One region of the Candidatus Pelagibacter sp. PS_41 genome, then DNA from elsewhere that is predicted to be linked to it. Evidence: riboswitches for the same ligand, from Rfam matches in the RefSeq annotation. Region 1 holds a riboswitch; the other holds the start of a gene.
The links. Region 1 has a riboswitch for glycine ahead of gcvT (glycine cleavage system aminomethyltransferase GcvT). Riboswitches for the same ligand answer to the same signal wherever they lie in the genome.
Positions count from the first base shown of each region.

Region 2: another riboswitch for glycine. It lies ahead of AC5SL8_RS00580 (malate synthase G); the one in region 1 lies ahead of gcvT (glycine cleavage system aminomethyltransferase GcvT).

Region 1 is NZ_CM182062.1:264,238-267,664, reverse strand. It holds gene gcvP (aminomethyl-transferring glycine dehydrogenase) at 1-244, opposite strand, end outside; gene gcvH (glycine cleavage system protein GcvH) at 247-627, opposite strand; gene gcvT (glycine cleavage system aminomethyltransferase GcvT) at 627-1,730, opposite strand; glycine riboswitch at 1,807-1,894, opposite strand; gene AC5SL8_RS01405 (DMT family transporter) at 1,912-2,796, opposite strand; gene AC5SL8_RS01400 (5-oxoprolinase subunit C family protein) at 2,783-3,427, opposite strand, start outside.
Region 2 is NZ_CM182062.1:104,940-108,366, reverse strand. It holds gene secA (preprotein translocase subunit SecA) at 1-553, shown strand, start outside; gene AC5SL8_RS00585 (acetyl-CoA carboxylase carboxyltransferase subunit alpha) at 548-1,654, opposite strand; glycine riboswitch at 1,744-1,830, shown strand; gene AC5SL8_RS00580 (malate synthase G) at 1,914-3,427, shown strand, end outside.

The DNA of each region.
Region 1 (3,427 bases):
TACCTATAAAGTTTGAATTAATTATATTTTTTTTTGAAATTTCTTTTAGTTTTCTTAAAGCTTCATATTCTGAATTAGGTTCACCAATTTCAAGACTTTCTTTAAGTAAGATTTTTTCTGGAACTGTTTTGTTTATTAGTTCGTCCAAATTTTTAAACCCTAATTCTTTGAGCATAAAATTTTGCTCAGTATCAGATGGTCCAATATGTCTTTTAATAAAATCTTTTTGTGAAGCTTTAAGCATTTTTAATTACCACTTTCTTTTGCAAATTTATCGTATTCCTCTTTATTCATTAGAGTATCCAACTCTGCCTTATCTTTAATTTTAAGCTTAAAAAACCAAGCTTCATTTTCCGGATCACTATTTATTTTACCCGGGTCATCAACAATTGCTTGATTGTTTTCAACTACTTCTCCAGAAACTGGGGTATAAACATCACTTGCAGCTTTTGTAGATTCAACCACTCCCGCATTACCATCTTTTTCAACATTTGATCCTAATTCAGGAAGCTCAACAAAAACAATATCTCCCAACATTTCTGTTGCATGTTGTGTAATCCCTATTGTGGCTATATCACCATCCATTTTAATCCATTCATGTTCTTTTGAAAATTTTACATCACTCATTAGTTTGCTCCTTTCACATAGCTTTTTTTATAAAATGGTAATTTACATATTTTAGCTGGGTATTTTTTACCTCTAACTTCTAATAAAATCTTTGTATCTAATTTAGCATACTCACTTTGCACATAACCAAGTGTAATTGGTTTTTGTATGCTTGGTCCAAAAGTTCCACTTGTTATTTCTCCTATAACTTCATTATTCTCATTAAACACTTTTGTTTTTTCTCGAGCTATAATTCTTTCTTCAGGAGCAATGCCTACTCTTAATTTTTTAGTACCTGATTTTATCTGACTATCAATTTTATCAAACCCTCTGAAACCACCATTCTCTAACCTTTTTTTAGAGATTGCCCATTTAAGATTTGCCTCAATTGGTGTTGTCTCTAGATCAATATCATGACCATATAAACAAAGACCTGCTTCCAATCTTAAGGTATCTCTTGCACCCAAACCTATTAATTTTGCCCCTTTTAGTATTAAATTTTTAACTAAATCCTCTACTTTGTTATTGCCTATTGAAATTTCAAAACCATCTTCACCTGTATATCCAGATCTTGTTATATAAACTTTATCATCTGAGTAATTAAACCAATCACCATTCATAAAATTAAGATTATCAGGACCTGCAATGACTTCTTTTAAGATATTAGCAGCTTTAGGGCCCTGAATAGCAATGAGTGATAAATCAGAATTTAAAACCATTTCATATTTATTATTTAATAATTTTGCTATAATTTGATAATCTTCATTTTTGCAAGCTGCGTTCAAAATAATATTGTATCCTCCTTCTACTTTTGTGATAATCAAATCATCGTGAATAAAGGCTTCTTCATTCATTAAGAAACTATACTTGCTTTGATTTAAGGAGATATTTTTTAAATCTAAGGGAAAAATTTTTTCTAAATCTGTAGTTAATTCCTCACCACCTTTAATAAAAAGTTGTCCCATGTGAGAAACATCAAATAATCCTGCATCTGATCTTGTGTATTTATGTTCTTCTACAATGCCTTCAGGATATTGTATCGGCATTTCATAGCCTGCAAATGGAACAAACTTTGCTCCATGCTTTTGATGTAAATTGTAAAGTTTAGTTTTTATATTTTCCATATTAACTTTTATACCCATCTGTATGTTTGCCTGAGAGTTTTGCTCCTTCGGCGAGAACTAAATCTCTTTCCAGAGTTAATATGGTACGGTCCTTTTTGCCTGAGAGATTCCTGGGTGGTTGCTCCTTCGGCGCTACGTAGTGTAGTCTCTCCCGTATGATGTGATAATCTATGAGTTGATGTTAAGAGTCAACTTCTAATTTTTTTTTACTTGGAAAAAGTAATGCATAAAATTGCAGTAATACTGCAAAAAGAATAATACTGCCTCCAATTAATGTAAATAATGATGATCTTTCACCTGCAAATAAAAATGCCCATATAGGTCCTAAAACAGATTCGGATAGCATTATAATACCAACCATCGCAGAAGGAGTACTTCGAGCACCCATAGTTATAAATATAAATCCAAATCCAACTTGAAAAAAACCTGCAGTAAATCCTAAAAAGATATCATTAGAGGAAATCATAAGTTTGTCTGATAACAAATATCCAATAATACATGAGCTTACACCCGCAATAAATTGTGCAGGTACCATATCGACATTAGGAAACTTTCTCACAATCATTATCAGAACAGCAAATGTAATAGGCATACTAAAAGCTGCTAAATTGCCAGACATTTCTCCTGGTGATAAAGAATTTCCAACCATTAACAAAACTCCAGTGATCGCAAGGATAATTGATACTAATGTTAAAGATGTAATTGTTTCTTTTAAGAATAAGTATCCAAACATTGCTAGAAATAATATTTGTGTTGAAATGATAAAATTAGTGTTTGCAACAGTTGTATTATACATCGCAAAAACATATCCACAGAAACCCAAGGATAAAATAATTCCACCAAAAAACCCTGGCAATCCCGAGTCGTAAAATGCCTTAAATAATTTTTGCTTATAAGTGATTACTAAAAACAACAAAATTGTTAATGAAAAAAATAATGAACGCCAAAATAATATTTGCCACAGAGTTGCACCCTCGAATGATTTTACAATCAAGCCTCCAAAGCTTAAGCAGCATGCACCCATAAAAACGAGTATCGGGCCAGGAATTTTGCTAATTATTTTCATTTAAATATTTATTTGTATCAATCGTATATGCTTTAAATATATTCTGAGCTTCTGCAAGGCTTACTTCTTTAAATCTTATTTTAGATCCAGGTGTAAATTGACCAACTTGATCTAAATCTGCTGAAATAACAACTCCGATCTTTGGGTATCCTCCAATAGTTCCGTGATCAGAAAGCATTATAATTGGATTTCCATCGGCTGGGACCTGGATTACTCCTCTTACAAGACCTTCTGATTTAATATTTGTGTTAACGATATTTTCTAACTTAGGTCCAGTCAATCTAATGCCCATTCTATCTGCATCTTTAGTTACTGAAAACTCATTATTAAAAAAACTAGCTTGTGATTTTTTTGAAAAATAATTGAAATTAGTACCTTTAATTATTCTAATTAAATTATCAGAACTTTCATTATAATTTATTTTATTTTTTTTATTTAATGCAAGATCTTGATTGTTAATTAGAATTTTATCTTTTAGTGAATATTTTTTACCATTGTTTGGACCAATATTTGCTTTTGTATTTATTGAATAACTATTCCAAATCTTTTGTAATTTAAAACCATTGCTAACTGATAAATATCCATAAGCAGTATTTTTGGTTGAGACTATATCTAATTGCTCTTCATCTTC
Region 2 (3,427 bases), 160 kb from region 1:
AAAAACTAAAAATAATGAATTCAACAATCAACTAAAAACTCTAGTTGGAAAAAGCGTAAATGATGATGAATTTGAAAATCTTGTAAATTTAAATGATAAAGAATTTAAGGAAAAGATAGACTCTAAATTTATCGAAGCCAGAAATGAGAGAATTAATATGCTTAATGAAGAAAAGGCTAAAGAAATTGAAAAAAGAATTTTACTTCAGTGCATTGATTTAAATTGGAAATCTCATATCCAATATCTTGAACAATTAAGACAAGTTATTGGCCTAAGGTCTTATGGTCAAAAAGATCCCCTGGTTGAATATAAAAAAGAGGCTTTTTATCTTTTTGAAAATTTACTGAATAAATTAAAAATTGATTTTGTTACAATTTTAATGAATCTAAAAATAGTTCAAGAGCCAAGTGAAAATACAATTAAACCTATTAAGAAGCAAATTTCGAATAACCCCAAATGTTTATTGATACAAAAAAAAGATCAAAAACTATCAAGAAACGAAAAGTGTGAAGCCACTGGTAAAAAATTTAAAAATTGCTGTGGCGCTTTATAGAAAAAAAACCAGATAAGAAAACAAAACAATTGCTGCAACAAATATTGATAAAAAAATCTTAAAGTTAAAAAATTTTTCAATAAAGCTATTAAGCTTATTTTTTTTCATATTTAGTGCACTTAGATTATCTGGTTGACTTACAAAGCCCTTTGTTCTTCCAATGCTTAAAAATTTATTTTTTCTATGGCTAAAAATTTCTTCTCCACTCATATTCTCAAATTCATTCAAATTATTTGTGATTGATCTTCTAACGTTATCCAAAATTAAATCTCTATCTCGGTGTGCACCACCAATTGGTTCTGCAACGATCTCATCAATTACCTTTAGTTCAAGGAGATCTTTTGATGATAATTTCATTGCTTTTGCAGCCTCTAAGGTTCTCTTTGGATCTCTCCATAAAATGGTTGCACATCCTTCTGGAGATATAACTGAATAGATTGCATTTTCTAACATAATAACTTTATTAGATGAGGCTAGTGCTATTGCTCCTCCTGAACCACCTTCACCAATTACAACAGCTAAAGTTGGAACATTTAATGACATGCAACATTCAATTGATTTTGCGATTGCCTCTGCCTGCCCTCTTTCCTCGGCTCCAACACCAGGATATGCTCCGGGGGTATCAACAAATGAAATTATTGGGATATTAAATTTATTTGCCAGATTCATTAATCTAATTGTTTTTCTATAACCCTCAGGTCTCATCATTCCAAAGTTTCTTTCCATCCTAGTTTCAAGAGTGTCACCTTTCTCTTGTCCAATAACCAAAACTGATTTTTCATTAAACTTTGCAAACCCAGCTATTACTGATTTATCTTCTCCATAAAACCTGTCTCCAGACAATGAAATAAAATCTTCAAATAAATTATCTATAAAAAATTTTGCTTTAGGTCTATCTTCATGTCTTGCAACTAAAGTTGTTTGCCAAGGATCTAGATTTGAATAAATCTCTTGTAACTTTTCATCTATTTCTTTTTGTGATTGTAAGATTTTTTTTGTGTCTACTTCTGATAGCCCATCTTGATTATATGGATCCTTTAGTTTTTCTAATTCATTTTCAAGATTTTTTATATCTGTTTCAAAGTTTAAATAATTTTTCATAAACAACTTTATTAATATTTAATTAACAAAAAAGGCAATAAAATGTTTTAAATAATTTATATTTGACATAATCTTGTTTAAAGGTACTCTTAAATAAATCGGGAGAGACTAATAAAAATAGCGCCGAAGGAGCAACCACCCCGGAAACTCTCAGGCAAAAGGACCGATAAAAACATAACACTCTGGAAAGAGATTAAATCTCGCCGATGGAGCAAAACTCTCAGGCAAAAATACAGATGGGGTAATTATCAAGGGTGCTATGAAAGAACAATATACAAAAATACACAATCTATCAGTTTCTAATCAATTACTTAACTTCATTAATGAAGAATTGCTTAAAGATACAAATATTTCTTCTGAAAAATTCTGGGAAGGCTTCGACAAAGCAGTTCATGAGCTAGCCCCAAAAAATAAAGAACTATTAAAAATAAGAGAGGATTTACAAAAAAAAATAGACAATTGGCATATTGCTAATAAAGGCAATGAAATAAATTTAGGAGAATATAAAAAATTTTTAAAGGAAATTGATTATCTAAAAGAAATAGGTCCAGATTTTAAAATTCAAACAAATAACGTTGATGAAGAAATAACTAGTATTGCTGGACCGCAATTAGTAGTTCCAATCATGAATGAAAGATATGCACTGAACGCTGCAAATGCTAGATGGATGAGTTTATATGATAGTTTGTATGGCACAGACATAATTGAACAATCTGAAGATAGTGCCCATCAAAGATATGATCCTTTAAGAGGGGAAATGGTTATAAGATATGGAAGAGACTTTTTAAAAAAATATTTTCCTCTAGAAGATTTTGAATGGCATAATATTACAGGGTTTAAAATTGATAATGGTTCTTTAACAATATTAAAAGATAATGCTGAAACATCTTTAAAAAATAAAGATAAATTTATTGGTCATAGAGGAGAGGCCAATGACCCTTCAGCAATAATTTTAAAAAATAATAATCTTCATATAGAAATAATTATAGATCCAAATGCTTTTAGTTCTAAACAAGATCCTGCTAAAATTAGCGATATTATTGTTGAAGCTGCAGTTTCAACTATTTGTGATAATGAAGATAGTGTTGCTGCGGTTGATGCTGATGACAAAGTTATTTGTTATCGTAATTGGCTTGGACTTATGAAGGGTGATTTAAAATCAACTTTCGAAAAAAATGGAAAGACATATGAACGTAAATTAAATCCTGACAGAAGTTATATTTCTAAAGATGGAAAAAGATTAAAACTACATGGAAGGAGTTTGTTATTGATAAGAAATGTTGGACACCTTATGACTAACTCAGCAATCACTTTAAAAGATGGTTCTGAAATACCAGAAGGTATTATGGATGCCTTTATAACTTCAGCAGCTTGCCTTCACGATATTAAAAAAAAAAGTAATTCTAGAAAAGGTTCCATTTATATTGTTAAACCAAAAATGCATGGTCCTGATGAAACTGCATTTACAGATTTAATCTTTACTAAAGTTGAAGAAGTTTTAGGATTGGAAAAATACACATGTAAAATTGGAATAATGGATGAGGAAAGAAGAACATCGTCCAATCTTAAAGAGTGCATCAGAACTCTGAAAAATAGAGTATTTTTTATCAATACAGGTTTTTTAGATAGAACTGGTGATGAAATGCATACATCAATGGAAGCAGGTCCAATGATAAAAAAAGGAGATATGAAGTCTTCGAAATGGATTAATGCATATGAAAATAACAATGTGGATGTAGGACTTGCGTGTGGTTTTTCGGGTGTAGCACAAAT